DNA from 2 places in the Mesorhizobium sp. L103C131B0 genome. Region 1 is predicted to be linked to the other one. Evidence: riboswitches for the same ligand, from Rfam matches in the RefSeq annotation. Region 1 holds a riboswitch; the other holds the start of a gene.
The links. Region 1 has a riboswitch for S-adenosylmethionine ahead of X730_RS138910 (O-succinylhomoserine sulfhydrylase). Riboswitches for the same ligand answer to the same signal wherever they lie in the genome.

Region 1 (8,964 bases):
CGAAATCGTCCGACTGGTTGTCGATGGTCACCTGGTAGCCCCAGACATAACGGTTCTCCGCCGGGTCCGAGCGGTCCTCCAGGTAGAACGGTCTGACCTGCACTTCGATGTTGCGCGTGACGGCGCGATACATGGGCTGCTCCGGTTGCGCGGCAAGGAACATTTGTCGCGCTATGCGGTTTGATACGCGCACAACGGCATGTCCTGCCAGCCTCAAAGCGGAGGTGCCGACAAACAATGTCATTTAAGTGACACATGACAGTGTTGGTGTGCGCAAACCTTGCCGGCGACTCAAGGCCCATCTGTCGACTGACAAAGCAGCCGCGAGCGGCCTTTCCGGAGTGACCAGATCTCATGGAACTAGCTCTCACAGCCGCCTTCGCTTCCTCCGCTTTGCTTCTTTCCAATCTCGCCAGCATCCTGCTTGCTTCGTCGAAACTGCAAGCGCGTCGCCTTATCCCTCCGCCGTCCGACGAGCAGCCACCGGTCTCGATCGTCGTGCCGTCGCGCGGCGTGGAGCCGTTCACACAAGAGACGCTGCAGCGAGCCTTCTCGCTCGACTGGCCGCGCTACGAACTGATCTTCTGCGTCGCTCACGCCGACGATCCCGTCGTCAAACTGATAAACAGGGCGATCGTCCTGTTTCCCAACGTGCCGGCCCGGCTGCTGATCGGCGACGACCGCGTCAGCAGCAACCCGAAGCTCAACAACTGCGTCAAGGGCTGGGAAGCGGCGCGCAATCATTGGGTTATTCTGGCGGATTCCAACGTGCTGATGCCTAGGGATTACGTCCAGCACCTGATGGCGGCCTGGCGGACCAATACCGGGCTTATCTGCTCGACGCCGATCGGCTCGCGGCCGGATGGCTTCTGGGCCGAGGTCGAATGCGCGTTCCTCAACACGCTGCAGGCGCGCTGGCAATATGCCGGCGAGGCGCTCGGTCTCGGCTTTGCCCAAGGCAAGAGCATGCTGTGGAACAAGCCGATGCTCGATACCAGTGGCGGTATCCGCGCGCTGGCCGCCGAGATCGCCGAGGATGCTGCTGCAACCAAGCTGGTCAACGGACTGGGCCTGCGCGTCAATCTCGTTGCCTCGCCTTTCGAGCAACCACTGGGGCAGCGCCGACTTGCCGACATCTGGTCGCGCCAGGCGCGCTGGGCGCGGTTGCGCCGCGTCACTTTCCCGCTGTTTTTCGCACCCGAGATCCTGACCGGCGTCGCCGTGCCGTTGGCGTTGGCGCTGGTGGCGGCAGCAAGTGCCGGCGTCAGCCTGCCGGCCACGGTGTTGGCCGTGCTGGCGGCGGCCTACATTCCCGAATGCGCGCTGGCCGCGGCCAAGGGCTGGCACCTGTCGCTGCGCATGGTCCCCGCGATGATGGTCCGCGACGTTATGCTTCCCGCCATCTGGGCGCGCGGCTGGCTGAGCGGCGCCGTCGACTGGCGCGGCAACACCATGACCATCGGCACCAAGACGGCCGAACTGGAAGAGGTTTCGTCGGGAGCGTGACGCCTCGCGGCCTACCCGGCTGCCTTCAGCGCCTGCGCAACGTCCTCCAGCAGATCGTCCGTATCCTCAAGACCGACCGACAGCCTGAGCGTTCCCGGCCCGATGCCAAGCTCGGCGCGAGCTTCGTCGCTGAGGTTCTTGTGCGTGGTGGTCGCCGGATGGGTGATCAGGCTCTTGGCGTCGCCGAGATTGTTGGAGATCAGCACGATGTCGAGCGCGTTCTGCAAGGCGAAGGCCGCCTGCTTGCCGCCCTTCACGTCGAGGCAGATCAGCGTCGATCCGCCCGTCATCTGCTTCTTGACGATGTCGGCCTGCGGGTGGTCGGCGCGGCCGGGATAGATGACGCGGGCGATTTCCGGCCGTCCTGCCAGGAAATCCGCGATCTTGGCCGCGCTTTCAGTCTGCTGGCGCACCCGAACTGGCAGCGTCTCCAGGCCCTTGAGCAGCGTCCAGGCGTTGAACGGCGACAGGCTCGGGCCGGTGTGGCGGAAATAGTCGTGCAAATTCTCGTCGATCCATTTCTTGTCCGACAGGATGATGCCGCCGAGACAGCGTCCCTGGCCGTCAATGTGCTTGGTCGCGGAGTAGACGACGATATGGGCGCCGAGCTGCAAGGGCTTCTGCTGCAAGGGCGTGGCGAAGACATTGTCGACGATCAGCCTGGCGCCGATCGAGGTGGCGAGCGCCGCCACCGCTGCGATGTCGACCACTTCCAGCGTCGGATTGGTCGGGCTTTCCAGGAAGAACAGTTTCGTGTTCGGCCGCACCGCCTTTTCCCAGTTGGCGATGTCGGTGCCGTCGACCAGCGTTGCCTCGATGCCGTATTTCGGCGCCAGCGTCTCCACCACCCAGCGGCAGGAGCCGAACAGCGCGCGCGCCGCAACGATGTGGTCGCCGGCCTTGGCGCTGCACAGGAGCGCTGCCGTCACCGCCGCCATGCCCGACGCCGTGGCGCGGGCATCTTCGGCACCCTCCAGCGCGCACATGCGCTTTTCGAACATGTCGACGGTAGGGTTGGCGTAGCGCGAATAGATGAAGCCCGGCTCCTCGCCCTTGAAACGGGCTTCCGCAGCCTGCGCCGTTTCATAGACATAGCCTTGAGTGAGATACATCGCTTCCGACGTCTCGCCGAACTGGGAACGCAGTGTTCCCCCGTGCACGAGTGCGGTCTGAGGCTTCCAGTTACGCTTATTGGTGCTCATCGCTTTTGTTCCAGACACAAAAAAACCGGCCGCGAAAGTCGCAACCGGTCCATATGGCCTTGCGGCCCGACGGTCCTTTAGCGACTTGTTTAACGTGGCTGCAAGCCGACCGGCCAAATCACCACGGGATAACGACCCTTTAGACCTCACCTGCGCTTGCGTCAATTGCCGGCTTCATTAAGAGGTTTGTACCAGGCAGGTTCCGCAATAATATCCAGCGGTTTTGCGGCAAGAACCTGCCACAAAGAGACCGACCTTGGAGCGGAGCCAGCCTTTTGCGGCAGACAGGCATTCTTCCCGATCAGGACATTTCCGCGCTGTTTCAGTCCGGCGCGCTGAAGTCGCCGCGCGCGCTCGATGTCGACCAGGTGCAGCCGGCGAGCCTCGATCTCAGGCTCGGCGACAAGGCTTTTCGCGTGCGCGCCTCCTTCCTGCCGGGTCCCGATCATCTGGTGGCCGACAAGCTTCACCGGCTGAAATTGCACGAATTCAGTCTCGCCGAGGGCGCGGTGCTGGAAACCGGCTGCGTCTACATCGTGCCGCTGCTCGAAAGCCTGGCGCTGCCCGCAAACGTGTCGGCCTCGGCCAACCCGAAGAGCTCGACCGGCCGGCTCGACATCTTCACCCGGGTGATGACCGATCGCGGCCATGAGTTCGACAAGATCGCCCCCGGCTATCACGGGCCGCTTTATCTCGAAGTCAGTCCGCGCACCTTCCCGATCGTCGTACGCGCCGGATCGAGGCTGTCGCAGATCCGCTTTCGCACCGGCAACGCGCTGTTGTCGGAGGCAGAACTGAACGAATTGCACCGCGCCGAGATGCTGGTGGCGACCGAGCCGCCCAACATTTCCGGCGGCGGCATTGCGCTGTCGATCGATCTTGACGGCGACCAGAACGGCCTGGTCGGCTATCGCGGCAAGCATCACACCGGCTTGGTCGATGTCGACAAGCGCGCCGCCCAGGATGCCGTCGATTTCTGGGAGCCGCTCTATAAGAGCGGCGCCGGCGAACTGGTGCTCGACCCGGACGAGTTCTACATCCTGGTCAGCCGCGAAGCCGTGCACGTGCCGCCGCTCTACGCCGCCGAGATGACGCCCTTCGATCCGCTGGTTGGCGAATTCCGTGTTCACTATGCCGGCTTCTTCGATCCGGGCTTCGGCCATTCGGCCTCAGGCGGCACCGGCAGCCGGGCGGTGCTCGAAGTGCGCAGCCACGAAGTGCCGTTCATCCTCGACCACGGCCAGATCGTCGGCCGGCTGGTCTACGAACACATGCTGAAGCGGCCGCAGGCGCTTTACGGCACCGATCTCGGCTCGAATTACCAGGCGCAAGGCCTCAAGCTCTCCAAGCATTTCCGCCCCGCCGGCTGAACCTTCGATCACCGTCAGGCAAAATACTTGCCTGCGCTGCCTCACCATGCTTGGCTGCCTTTCGGTGGCCGGCAAGAGAACGGCGCGCAAGGGGAACCAAAATGCAGATTTCAAGATGGATCATATCGGCAGCGGGCGCTGCCATGCTGGTGATATCGGCCGGCTCGCTGGCTGAGGCGCAGGAGAAATTGAAGATCGGCACCGAGGGCGCTTATCCGCCCTTCAACACCATCACCGCGGACGGCAAGATCGAGGGCTTCGACATCGACATTGCCAATGCGCTGTGTGCGCAGATGAAGGTCGAGTGCGAGATCGTCACCCAGGACTGGGACGGCATCATCCCGGCGCTGCAGGCGAAAAAGTTCGACGCCATCATCGCCTCGATGAGCATCACCGAGGAGCGCAAGAAACAGGTCGCCTTCACCAACAAATACTACACGACGCCGCTGGCGCTGGTGGCGCCCAAGGACAGCGACCTCACTTCCACCGAACCGGCAGCCCTTGCCGGCAAGACGGTGGGCGCGCAGGCCTCGACCACCCAGGCCGACTATGCGCAGGACGCCTATGGCAAGGCCGGCGCCGAGGCGAAACTCTACCCCACCCAGGAAGAGGCGATCACCGACTTGCAGAACGGCCGTCTCGACGCCGTCATCTCCGACAATTCGTGCTGATGGACTGGCTGAAGAAGGCGAGCGACGGCTGCTGCAAGCTTGTCGGTGACGTCAAGGGCACCGAGACGCAAGCCGGCATCGCTGTCCGCCTGGAGGACACGGCACTTCGCGACAAGCTCAACGGGGCGATAGACGCCATCGTCGCCGACGGCACTTACAAGAAGATCCAGGCCAAGTATTTCGATTTCGATATCTATTGAGTCCCGTCCGCCGGCGTCAGCCGCGAAAGAGATACGATTTCGCGGCTCCAAGGCAGGCATGAAAATGGCCGATAAACAGCAGTTCGCGTGCGGCCAAACGTTTCCTGCCCCAAAAGCCTTCGGTCAGTTTGACCTCGTCGAGCGAAGCGTTTGAGCCGCGCTTCAACGGGAACAACTGCTTGTCGAGGCAACCGAGGACATGGGCCTTGGCGGAGTCGATGCCGCAGACCTTGCCATTGTTGTTCAGCCTGTCGCTGCGAAGCGCTGATGTCGTGTGATCCGTCACCTGGGCTTTCGAATAGCCGGTTGCTAGAAGACGGCTCGTCATCGCCAAACGGGCTTCACGATAGGACTTCGGGCTGCACTGGCCGGCGCTAAAGGCCACCGACGGTTGGGTCAGGAACAGGGCCACGCCCGTGAACACAATGACAAGCCGCATTCCGTTCATTTCCGGCTCCCAAATTGTGATGCTGCCTCAAAGCGCCTTCACCGCCACCTTAACCGGCTGCTCAATCTCCAGCGGGTTGCGCAGCGGCAGGCCGAAATCCGCGGCCTCGATCTCGAAAACGTCGCCGGCCTGAGTCTTGATGCCGTCGGCAAAGGACAGCGTCGCCGTGCCGAACATGTGCACATGCACGTCGCCCGGCTGGCGGAAGGCCGAATATTTGAAGTGATGATGTTCGAGATTGGCGATTGTGTGCGACATGTTCGCTTCGCCCGACAGGAACGGCTTTTCCCACAGCAAATTGCTGTCGCGATAGATTCGCGATGAGCCCCTGACGTCGGCCGGCAGGTCGCCGATCAGGATTTCCGGCCCGAACGAGGCGTTGCGCAGTTTGGAATGTGCCAGGAACAGATAGTTCACCCGCTCGGTAACATGATCGGAAAACTCGTTCGACAGCGTGAAGCCGACGCGGAACGGCGCGCCGTCGTCGCCGATGACATAGATGCCGGCGATTTCCGGCTCCTCGCCGGCGTCCTGCGCAAAGGCCGGCGACATCAGTGCGGCGCCCGGCGCCACCGCCATGGTGCCGTTGCCCTTGTAGAACCATTCCGGCTGCACGCCGGTCTGGCCCTTGGCCGGCTTGCCGCCTTCGAGCCCCATGCGGAACATCTTCATGGAATCGGTAAGCTGCTCCTCGCCGCCATCGCTGAGCTTCTTGTGCATGGAATCGCGCGTCGCCGCCGAGCCGAGATGGGTCAGGCCGGTGCCGGTCAGATGCAGATGCGCAGGATCGGGATGGTTGATCGGGGACACCAGCCGGCCCTTCTTGTAGACGGCGTCGAGGTCTATCGCTTCACCGAACCCCTTGCGTTCGATCAGCGCGGCGAGGGCCGTTCCGGTGCGCGCGGCTTCCATGGCCAGCGAATAGACGCTGCGGGCGCCGTTGATGATCCTGGTCTTGCCGCCGCCATTGCGGGCGACGACGCGGATGGTCTCGGCGTCGTCGAGGATCTGGGAGATCAGCATGATTAAATCCTCTCTCATGTGCTTGGCCTTGGATGCCTCTTGGCAAACCTTGACCTGCGCGGCTCGGACCTAGCCGCGCCACGGGTTGAACTCTTCGTCCGGATTGCGCTCGCGAACTTGATCCCTCGGGGGACTTCTTATGCCGACAATTTGCCGGCTGCGCCGCGATCGTATGCCTCCTGCTTGCCTCGCCTGAAGCTTGTCAGGCCTTGTTCTTGTTGTAGACGTCGAAGATCACGGCGCCGAGCAGCACCAGGCCTTTGACCACCTGCTGCCAGTCGACATTGACGCCCATGATCGACATGCCGTTGTTCATCACGCCCATGATGAAGCCGCCGACGACCGCCCCGATGACCTGGCCGACGCCGCCCATCGCCGAGGCGCCGCCGATGAACACTGCGGCGATGACGTCGAGCTCCGAGCCGAGACCCGCCGCCGGCACCGCCTGGCCGAGACGAGCCGCGATGATCAGGCCGCCAAGCGCCGACAGCACGCCCATATTGATGAACACCAACAGCGTCAGCCGCTCGGTGTTGATGCCCGACAGCTGCGCCGCCTTGGGATTGCCGCCCATGGCGTAGATGCGCCTCCCGATGGTCATGCGCTTGGTGACGAAGACGAACAGCGTGATCAGCACGCCCATGACCAGCAGCACCACGGGCAGGCCGCGGTAGCTGGCAAACTCATAGACCAGGAACAGCGCCAGCGCGCTGGCGACCAGCGTCTTGACGACGAACAGGGTGAAGGGCTCGGCCTCATAACCATGGCGTTCTCGTTTGCGCCGGGTGCGGACCCCGAAATAGGCATAGGCGAGCACGGCGATCAGCCCCAGCACGACCGTCGTCATGTGCAGGGTCACGCCGCTGCCCATGATGGTCTTGCCGGCTGCGTTCACGACCGGCGGGACGAGCGTCAGTGGGCCGATCACATCCGGGATGAAGCCGGAACTGAGCATCTTGAAGTCGTCGGGAAGCGGACCCACCGACGAGCCGCCGCCAAGCAACGCCTGGCAAATGCCGCGGAAGATCAGCATTCCGGCCAGCGTGACAATGAAGCTCGGTATCCGGTGATAGGCGATCCAATACCCTTGCGCGGCGCCGATCAGGCCACCCGCGACCAGGCAGACGATCGAAACCACCAGGGGATTGCTCAGCGGTCCGAGTTGCCAGATGACCATCATGTTTGCCGCCAGCGCGCCAATGAAACCGGCTACCGATCCGACGCTGAGGTCGATATAGCCCGATACGATCACCAGCAGCATGCCCAGCGCCATCACGATGATGAAGGAGTTCTGCTGCACCAGATTGCTGAGGTTGACCGGCTTGAACAACGTCCCCGACGTGGTGAACTGGAAGAACAGCATGATGACGATCAGGGCTATGATCAGTCCGTATTCGCGTAAATTCGTCGCCAGCGCCGAGACGGCGATGCGCGGGCGCTGTTCGTCGGCGACGTTGCCCTGCGGGGCGGGGGCGCTTTCGGTGCTCATGCTGCTTTTCCTTCTCCCCGGACGATGGCGCGCATTATCTTTTCCTGGCTTGCTTCCGCCGCCGGCATTTCGCCCACCATGCGCCCTTCGTTCATGACGTAGATGCGGTCGGTAATCCCTAGCAATTCCGGCATTTCCGACGAGATGACCACGATCGCCTTACCCTCCGAGGCAAGGCGCGCGATGATCGTGTAGATTTCATACTTGGCGCCGACATCGATGCCGCGTGTCGGCTCGTCGAGGATCAGCACGTCAGGATCGGCAAACAGCCATTTCGACAGCACCACCTTCTGCTGGTTGCCGCCGGAAAGATTGCCGGTCATCTGATAGACGCTTGACGCACGGATATTGGTCTTCTTGCGATAGTCTTTGGCGACCGCAAGTTCGCGCATGTCGTCGATCACGCTGTGGCGCGACACGCCGTCGAGATTGGCCAGCGTAATGTTATGCTTGATATGGTCGATGAGGTTGAGGCCGTAGGTCTTGCGGTCCTCAGTGACATAGGCGATGCCGTGTTGAACCGCCTTGCTTACCGAGGAGACATCGACCGGCTTGCCCTTGAGCAGCACTTCGCCGGTGATGCGACGGCCATAGGAGCGGCCGAACAGGCTCATGGCGAATTCGGTGCGGCCGGCGCCCATCAGCCCGGCGATGCCGACCACCTCGCCCTTGCGCACATTGATGTCGATGCCCTTGATCACCTGCCGCTCGGCATGGAGCGGGTGATAGACCGACCAGTTCTTCACCTCGAACACGACTTCGCCGATCTTGGGCTCGCGCGGCGGATAGCGGTCGTCGAGCGAACGGCCGACCATCGAGGTGATGATGCGGTCTTCGGAGATATCCTTCTTGGCCAGCGTCTCGATGGTGCGCCCGTCACGGATGACGGTTACCTTGTCGGCGACCCGGTTGATCTCGTTGAGCTTGTGCGAGATCAGGATCGAGGTCATGCCTTGTCGCTTGAATTCGAGCAGAAGATCGAGCAGCGCCTGGCTGTCTTTCTCGCTGAGCGACGCGGTCGGCTCATCGAGGATCAAAAGCTTGACGTCCTTGCT
Region 2 (8,964 bases), on a different contig from region 1:
AGCGGCCCGTCGAAGAATGAGCGGTCGTAGAGATTGTATTCCGGCTGCAGCACGCTGTAGCGCGGCAGCCCGCGCAGGCTGGCAACATCGAGCGCGGCGCGCAGCTGGCCGGCGTCAAGATTCGAGGCGCCGATATGGCGGACCTTGCCGGCAGCGAGCAGCTTCTGGTAGGCGCCGAGCGTCTCCTCATAAGGGGTTGTCGGGTCCGGCCAATGCGAGAGATAAAGGTCGATCACGTCGGTCTGCAGTCGCTTGAGCGACGCCTCGACTGCCCTTTCGATATGGGCAGCGGACAGATCCTTCTTGCCTTGTCCCATATCCGAGCCGACTTTGGTGATGACGATGATCTTGTCACGGTTGCCGCGGCTTTTCATCCATTTGCCGATGATGGTCTCGGACTCGCCGCCCGCGTGGCCGGGCACCCAGCGCGAATAGGCATCGGCCGTATCGATAGCGTTGAGGCCGGCGTCGCCGAACCGGTCGAGCAGGTCGAAGGAGGTCTTCTCGTCCGCGGTCCAGCCGAAGACATTGCCGCCCAGGACCAGCGGCGCGATGGAAAGGTCGGTTTGACCGAGACGGCGTTTTTGCAAGACGGGGCTCCGTGGGCTGGCGGCGGGCGACCCGAATGCTCCGGGCCGCAGCTAAGCTAGGTCTCGCCGCGCCGAGGTCAAAGGCCTCAGCCAATTTTTCCAGCGGGCCAGCGCTTCACAAAGGCGCAAGAGCTTCGCCTGCAGGCTCGCCGTGGTCTACTGGCTCACGAGGCGATCCGCTTCGCCACCTCTTCCAGCCAGTGGTCGCTGATACCCAGCGCCGCGAGATGCTGCAGCGTGTTGAGCACATAGTCCTCGTTGTTTCCGGACTGGCCGACGGCGCCACGGATAACACCTGCCGCATGCGCGGGGTCGAGCCCGCCGGCATACTGCTCATGCTGGCGGTCGACGATATAGGCGACCGCTTTCACTCTCTCTCCCGCGGCCGCCCCATTCCCGTCGAGGCTGATATCGAGCACACGCTCGAGGTAGACGCTGGTCACCAATTCGCGCTCGCGCAGATAGGTCAGCACCTCATCGCGCAGCTCGCCGGGCACGCGAAAGGCCAGCCCGATGCAGGAGCCGCCACGGTCGAGGCCTAGCACCAGGCCCGGCCGCTGGCGCGTGCCGCGATGCACGAAGGAATAGACGCACAGCGACCGGCGGTAGCCGTAAAGCCGCGCGCGCCGTGTCTCGACATGGGCGAATCCCGGTCGCCAGATCAGCGAGCCGTAGCCAAAAACCCAAAAATCGCCCATATCGCCAAGCCTGATTGCACGAGAGTGACGCCGCCGCATCGGAATCGGTGCTCTTCTGTTCTTTTTGCTTGTTGCGTAAGCCACAGTCCACCCGCAACACGCCCGCGTTAATGAAAGCCGCAGCATGACGTCAAGTGACGAGCGTCCGTCGAAGTTTCGCCGCCGGCTAATGTGGCTCGCTGCCTTGGTCGTTATGCTGTTCGGCGTCTACAGCGCGGTCTGGTTCTATGTCGCCGGTCGCGTCAGCAGCGAAGCCGACAAGGCGGTGGCCTCGCTCAAGGACAAAGGCATCGAGGCCGGCTGCGCCAACCTCACCGTCAGCGGCTACCCCCTGAGTTTTGCCATCTCCTGTGACAATCTGGCTTACGAGGACGACGCCAGGAACGTTGCCGCCTCGGCAGGCAGCTTCAACTTCGTTGCAGAGCTCATCCGGCCTTTGTCGCCTGCCGCCGAGTTGCGTGGGCCGCTGCGCACCTCGGTGCCGGGGATGGCGCCGCTATGGATCGACTGGGACAATCTGCAGGCCAATGCCAAGCTCTCCTGGCCCCTGCCCCGGAGCATTTCGCTGCAGGCGGAGAGCTTGTCCGGCCAGACGGATCCGGCCGACGACACTGATCCGGTTTCACTGTTCAGCGCCGGAACCGCGGCGGGCGAGTTGCGACCCGACGGCCAGGACATCGGCTACGTCGGCAGCTTCACCGATCTTGAGATCGACGCCGACGCGATCGGCGGGCGCGTGCTGCCGCCGCTCGACGGCAGCGGCGACGCGACGCTGAAGAACGGCGTCGCGCTGATGAAGACGCAGGCCAGGAGCCTGCGCGGCCAGGCGGTCGACATCCACAAGCTCGATCTGTCGTCGGGAGCCGCGCGCATCACCGTCTCCGGCCCGGTGTCGGTCGACGCCAACGGCCAGGTCAATGCCGACCTGACGATCAAGCTGCAGGATCCCAAAGCCGTGGCGGCAATCCTCGCCACCGCAATCCCCGAGCAGAAGAGCCAGATCGAGCAAGGCTTTGCCGGTCTGGCGCTGCTCGGCAACGAACCGTCAATGCCGCTCAAGGTGGTGAAGGGCAAGGTCTCGCTCGGCTTCATTCCGCTGGGCAAGATCAAGCCGCTCGATTAGAGCAATTCCAGGAAAAGTGTGAGCGGTTTTCCGTCCGGAATTGCGTTAAAACAAAGAGATAGAGCATGATCGCAAAGAGCGGGAACGGCTATTGGGGAGAGATCATGCTCGAGCAAGCCGACGCATGAACCGACCGGTGAAACTGCTGAGCGTTGGCGCGCTGACGCTGGATACCATCCTGCGCGTCGAAACCCTGCCCACGCATCAGGGCAAGTTCATCGCCTCGGACGGCATCCAGATCGCCTCGGGCATGGCGACAAGTGCTGCCTGCGCCGCCCGCCGTCTCGGCGCCGAGGTGTTCCTGTGGGCAAGTGCAGGTGGCGATGCCGTCGGCGACCAATTGCTGGCCGGCATCGAGGCCGAGGGCGTCGATTGCGGCTTTGTCCGCCGCGTCGAAGGCGCCCGCTCGGCGCTGGCCGCGATCCTGGTCGACGCTCATGGCGAGCGCATCATCGTGCCCTTCTACGACCCAAAGGCGCAGGCCGACCCCGAGGCGGTGCCTGTCGCCGATCTTTCCGGCTTCGATGCCGTGCTGGTCGATGTGCGCTGGCCGGGCGCCGCCGCTCTTGCCTTGACCGCCGCGCGCGACGCCGGTTGCCCGGCAATCCTCGACGCCGACACGGCGCCGGTTGAGGTGCTGGAGCGCCTGCTGCCGCTGGCATCGCACATCGTCGCTTCGGAGACGGCGGCACGCATCGTCTGCGGCCATGCGCTGGACCCCGAAACCGCCTGTGCCGACCTCGCCAGCCGCACCGATGCCTTCGTGGCGGTGACCGGCGGCGCCGCGGGAAGCTGGTGGCATGACCGGTCCGCCGGATGCGTGCGCCACATCGCGGCGCCGAAGATCAAGGCGGTTGACACGCTTGCCGCCGGCGACGTCTTCCACGGCGCCTTTGCTGTCGCGTTGGCGGAAACCATGCCGATTGAGCAGGCGTTGCGCTTTGCCAGCGCGGCGGCCGCGCTCAAATGCCAGCGCTTCGGCGGCCGGCTGGGGGCGCCAAACAGGGACGAGGCAATGGCCATGGTCGCGGCGACCTGGCCCGTCTGAAACAGATTTAACTTTTCACCGCCTGCCGGCCGAAATCCGGCACGTCGATATCCTGGCCGGCCTCGATGATCGAACGGCGAACGGCCCGGGTGCGGGTGAACAGGTCGAACAGCTTGTCGCCGTCGCCCCAGCGGATCGCCCGCTGCAGCGAGGCGAGGTCCTCCGAAAAGCGCGCCAGCATTTCCAGGATGGCATCCTTGTTGTGCAGGCACACGTCGCGCCACATGGTCGGGTCGGAGGCGGCCAGACGGGTGAAGTCGCGGAAACCGGAAGCCGAATATTTGATCACTTCCGACTTGGTCACCGATTCCAGATCGTCGGCCGTGCCGACGATGTTGTAGGCAATGATGTGCGGAAGATGCGAAACGATGGCCAGCGTCATGTCATGATGCTGCGGGTCCATCGAGTCGATGTTGGAGCCGCAGCGCCGCCAGAATTCCGACAGCTTTTCCAGCGCGGCCGGATCGGTTCCCGGCAGCGGCGTGAAGATGCACCAGCGGTTTTCGAACAGGTCGGCGAAACCCGCATCCGGGCCCGATTTCTCCGTACCTGCCAGCGGGTGCCCCGGAATAAAGTGCACGCCGTCCGGTACATAGGGCTGCATTTGCGCAATGACGGAGGCCTTGGTCGAACCGACATCGGTGAGGATGGCGCCCTTTTTCAGCCCCGGCGCGATCTCTTGCGCCACCTCGCCCGACGATCCCACAGGCACCGAGACGATGATCAGGTCGGCGTCGCGGACCGCTTCCCTGGCGCCGGTGGTGTAGCTCTCGCCAAGACCGAGCTCCTTCGCCCGCGCCAGCGTGGCCGGGCTGCGCGTCGCGATGGCGACATGGCGGGCCAGGCCCTCGCGGCGGATGATGCGGGCCAGCGACGAGCCGATCAGGCCGATGCCGACCAGCGCGATCTTTTCAAAAATCGGTGATGTCATTGTTTCAGCTTTTCAGGAACGTCGTGAGGGCGTCGATAACGCCGCGATTGGCTTCTTCGGTGCCGACGCTCATGCGCAGCGCATTGGGAAAGCCATAGCCGGTAACGCGCCGCAATATATAGCCGCGCTGGGTGAGGTAGTCGTCCGCCGCCTCAGCCGAATGCTTCTTGTCGTCGGGAAAGTGGATGAGGACGAAATTGCCGACGCTGGGCGTCACCCTGAGCCCAAGCTTCGTCAGCTCTTCATTCAGCCAGGTAAGCCAGGTCTCGTTGTGCAACGAACTGCGCTCGACATGGGCGCGGTCGCGGATGGCGGCAATGCCGGCCTCGATCGCTGTTGCGTTAACGTTGAAAGGGCCGCGGATACGGTTGATGGCATCGACGATGTGCAGTGGGCCATACATCCAGCCGATGCGCGCGCCGCCAAGGCCGAGCTTGGAGAAGGTGCGGGTCATGACCACATTCTGTGCGCTGCCCGCCAGCTCGATGCCGGCCTCGTAGTCATTGCGCCTGACATATTCGGCATAGGCCGCGTCGAGCACCAGAAGCACGTTGCCCGGGAGCGTGGAATGCAGGCGGCGGACCTCCTGGAACGGCAGATAGGTGCCGGTCGGATTGTTGGGATTGGCGAGAAAGATGATTTTGGTCCGCGGCGTCACCGCGGCCAGGATCGCGTCGACGTCGGCGCGCTCCTCGGTTTCCTTCACAGCAACCGGCTTGGCCCCCGCCGACTGAATGTAGATCTTGTAGACCATGAAGGCATGTTCGGTAAAAATCGCCTCATCGCCTGGCGCAAGATAGGTCTGCGCCAGCAGGCCAAGTATCTCGTCGGAACCGTTGGAGCAGATGATGTTTGCCGGGTTGAGGCCATGCACTTCGGCGATCGCCTCGCGCAACCGGCGGGCGGTGCCGTCGGGATAGACATCGAGCTTGCCAGCCACTTCGCGCGCGGCCTCGATCGCCTTCGGCGACGGGCCGAGCGGGTTCTCGTTCGACGACAGTTTATGGACCTTGGCGATGCCGGCCGGTGCCGTGCTCTTGCCCGGCACATAGGCGTCGATGTCCATAATGCCCGCGCGGGGCGTCGGCCGTGCCTTGTCCGCTGTCTTGTCCATGTCGCAAATCCATCGAGAATGCCTCCGTCCGGAGGCCGCAGCGGAAATACAAGCCGTAGCCGCGAATGTCGAGAGGCGGGCAATAGCTGGCCGTTGACGCCGGGCCGCACGAGTTCTAGAAGAACGCAACAGTTCCGTGGTGATTTGGCCGGTCGGCTTGCAGCCACGTTAAACAACTCGCTAAAGGGCCGTTTGCGTGACGTAACCGGCTTTGCGATCGCATTGCCGGTTTTTTATTGCCTGACGGCGGGCAAGGAGAGTCACATGGCCGCGCTCCGCGCTACAAAAACCAACAACGAGGCCGACAACCCGTCGAGCCCTGTGTTGCGTTTTGGCCCTGACAAGCCGCTGAAGCTCGACGCCGGCACGCTTTTGTCGCCGTTCCAGATCGCCTACCAGACATATGGCGCCCTCAACGATGCCCGCACCAACGCCATCCTGGTCTGCCACGCGCTGACCGGCGACCAGCATGTCGCCAGCACCAATCCGGTGACCGGCAAGCCCGGCTGGTGGGAAGTGCTGATCGGTCCCGGCAAGATCATCGACACCAACCGCTTCTTCGTCATTTGCTCCAACGTCATCGGCGGCTGCCTCGGTTCCACCGGTCCGGCCTCGACCAATCCCGCCACCGGCAAGCCCTACGGCCTCGACCTGCCAATCATCACCATCCGCGACATGGTGCGGGCGCAACTGATGCTGGTCGACCATTTCGGCATCGAAAAGCTGTTTTGCGTGCTCGGCGGCTCGATGGGCGGCATGCAGGTGCTGGAATGGGCGTCATGCTATTCCGAGCGCGTCTTCTCGGCCCTGCCGATCGCCACAGGCGCACGCCATTCCTCGCAGAACATCGCCTTCCACGAGGTCGGCCGGCAGGCCGTCATGGCCGATCCGGACTGGCATGGCGGCAAATATTTCGAGCACGGCAAGCGCCCGGAAAAGGGGCTCGCCGTGGCGCGCATGGCCGCCCACATCACCTATCTGTCGGAAGCCGCCCTGCATCGGAAATTCGGCCGCAATCTGCAGGACCGCGAAGCGCTGACCTTCGGTTTCGACGCCGACTTCCAGATCGAAAGCTATCTGCGCCACCAGGGCATGACATTCGTCGACCGCTTCGACGCCAACTCCTACCTCTACATGACCCGTTCGATGGATTATTTCGACCTCGCCGCCGACCATGGCGGCCGGTTGGCCGATGCCTTTGCCGGGACCAAGACCCGCTTCTGCCTGGTGTCCTTCACCTCGGACTGGTTGTTCCCGACCGAGGAGAGCCGCTCGATCGTGCATGCGCTCAACGCCGCCGGCGCCTCCGTCTCCTTTGTCGAGATCGACACCGACCGCGGCCATGATGCCTTCCTGCTCGATGAACCCGAACTGTTTGCCGCCATCAAGGGCTTCATCGGCTCGGCGGCCCGCGCAAGGGGGCTCGCCTCATGAGCGTCAATGGCAGCCAGCGCGTCGACCTCGAAGTCGTGGCCAACCTGATACCGCCGCAGTCGCGGGTGCTCGATGTCGGCTCCGGCGACGGCCTGCTGCTCGAACTCCTGCAGGAGACCAAGCAGGTCGACGGCCGCGGGCTGGAGCTGTCACAGCGAGGCGTCAATGAATGCGTTGCGCGCGGCCTCTCGGTCATCCAGGGCGATGCCGACACCGACCTCGAATTCTATCCGGACAAGGGTTTTGACTTCGTCGTCCTGTCACAGACGCTGCAGGCGACCCGCAACCCGAAGCTGGTGCTCGACGAGCTGCTGCGAATCGGCAACCGCGCCATCGTCTCCTTCCCCAATTTCGGCCACTGGCGGGTGCGGCTGTCGCTGTTCGTCAAGGGCCGGATGCCGGTGACCGCGGACCTGCCCTATTCCTGGTACGACACGCCCAACATCCATTTCTGCACCATCCGCGACTTCGTCAATCTGGTCGAGGAACTCGGCGCTTCGGTCGAGAAAGCCACCGCGCTCGACGGCAACGGCCAGAAGATCGGCCTGTCGATGCCATGGTGGTTCTGGAATTTCTTCGGCCAGCAAGCGGTGTTCTTGCTGAAGCGGTAGTTTGCCCCTATTCCAGCACGTCCGTCGCCTTGTGCGGGTGCTGAACGCCATCGGCGATGATCACATCGGCGTGGGAGTTGTCGGTGCGCAAGACCAGAATCTCCCGATAGGCTGATGAATCGTACCAGCCCCACGCATGCGCCCTGTCCGGAAACTCGATGACGATCAGATGCCCGGGCCATTCGTTTTCGACCACGTCCATGTCGCCGCCGTGGACAAGGAAGCGGCCGCCGAACGGCTCCAATGTGGCGTCGATCCTCTGCAGATACTCGACAATCTGCGGGCCCATTGTGACTTGACGCATATGGGCGACGGCGTAGGCGGCCATGGCTGAACTCCCTGTGAGATCGAAGCCCGACGACCGGCTTCGTTGGCGCAATCTGCAGACATGATGGCCATCGGTCGATTACGTCTGGGGTAATCGGCCGGCTTACCGGCGTCCTGGCTCAACAGTTTGTGATGACATTGCCGCTGGTTTTTTGTAGCGTCGAATCGAATGCCATCCCGGGGTAAGGCTTGGACGGCGACCATCAAAACCTCCGGCCTCCAGGCATTTCGGGGCACAATCGAAGCAACATGTCCAAGGCAACCGACCTCGCTCCGCTGATCTCGGTGATCACACCGACGCACAATCGCCGCAGCAAGGTGGTGCGCGCCGTGGAGAGCGTGCTGGCGCAGAATTTTCCCCGGTTCGAACACATTGTCGTCGATGACGGCTCGACCGACGGTACGGCAGCCGCACTTGCCGAAATCCGCGATCCACGGCTGATCTATGTTGGCTCGAAATGGCGCGGCGCCAATGCCGCCCGCAATGCCGGCATCGAGCGGGCGCAGGCGCCGGTGGTGACATTCCTCGATTCCGACGACGTCTATTTGCCGGATCGCCTGGCGCGGACGCTGGAGCAGTTCGACAACAATCCCTCGCTCGAAGTGCTGATCAGTTCCTTCGTGTCGCTGAAGGGCAATCGCCGCACCAACTGCGTCAACCGCGAAGCGCTGCTGAGCCGCGACTCGCTGGAGCGGGCCCTTGTCGCGCAGACCATCTTCATTGCCGGGTCGGCAATCACCGCCCGGCGCGAGTCGCTGCTGGCCATCGGCGGCTACGACAGTGACGTCACGCGCATGCAGGATCGCGAATTGTTGCTGCGCTTTGCCCGTCGCAGCGGCGCGCAGCTGTCCGAAGTGATCGACTGGAAAAAGTACAACTCGGAGAATTCGATCTCCGGTCGCCGGGACGGCTATGTCGAAGCCTATGCGAGCTTGATCGACAAGCACCCCTATATCGCCGACCGCTACCCCTACATTCCGCCTTACATGATCGCCCGGCAGCTCATCGCCGATGCACTCAAGGGCAGGGTTTCGCAGGCGTTCTCCGGCTATATGGCCAACCGGTCGTCGAAGGCGCTTGGCTATTC

Region 2: it holds a riboswitch for S-adenosylmethionine, as region 1 does, so the genes downstream of both, X730_RS152720 (homoserine O-acetyltransferase) here and X730_RS138910 (O-succinylhomoserine sulfhydrylase) in region 1, are expected to answer to the same signal.

The regions. Positions count from the first base shown of each region.
Region 1 is NZ_AYXC01000022.1:57,067-66,030, reverse strand. It holds gene apaG (Co2+/Mg2+ efflux protein ApaG) at 1-133, opposite strand, end outside; gene X730_RS138905 (ceramide glucosyltransferase) at 355-1,506, shown strand; gene X730_RS138910 (O-succinylhomoserine sulfhydrylase) at 1,518-2,708, opposite strand; SAM riboswitch at 2,766-2,843, opposite strand; gene X730_RS138915 (2'-deoxycytidine 5'-triphosphate deaminase) at 2,984-4,078, shown strand; partial or broken gene X730_RS01000000164825 (transporter substrate-binding domain-containing protein) at 4,180-4,949, shown strand; gene X730_RS138920 (hypothetical protein) at 4,966-5,397, opposite strand; gene araD1 (AraD1 family protein) at 5,425-6,420, opposite strand; gene mmsB (multiple monosaccharide ABC transporter permease) at 6,623-7,909, opposite strand; gene mmsA (multiple monosaccharide ABC transporter ATP-binding protein) at 7,906-8,964, opposite strand, start outside.
Region 2 is NZ_AYXC01000005.1:206,759-215,722, reverse strand. It holds gene X730_RS152690 (aldo/keto reductase) at 1-590, opposite strand, end outside; gene X730_RS152695 (gamma-glutamylcyclotransferase) at 755-1,288, opposite strand; gene X730_RS152700 (DUF2125 domain-containing protein) at 1,413-2,411, shown strand; gene X730_RS152705 (sugar kinase) at 2,536-3,459, shown strand; gene X730_RS152710 (prephenate/arogenate dehydrogenase family protein) at 3,467-4,390, opposite strand; gene hisC (histidinol-phosphate transaminase) at 4,395-5,504, opposite strand; SAM riboswitch at 5,631-5,708, shown strand; gene X730_RS152720 (homoserine O-acetyltransferase) at 5,769-6,938, shown strand; gene metW (methionine biosynthesis protein MetW) at 6,935-7,549, shown strand; gene X730_RS152730 (DUF1330 domain-containing protein) at 7,557-7,877, opposite strand; gene X730_RS152735 (glycosyltransferase family 2 protein) at 8,126-8,964, shown strand, end outside.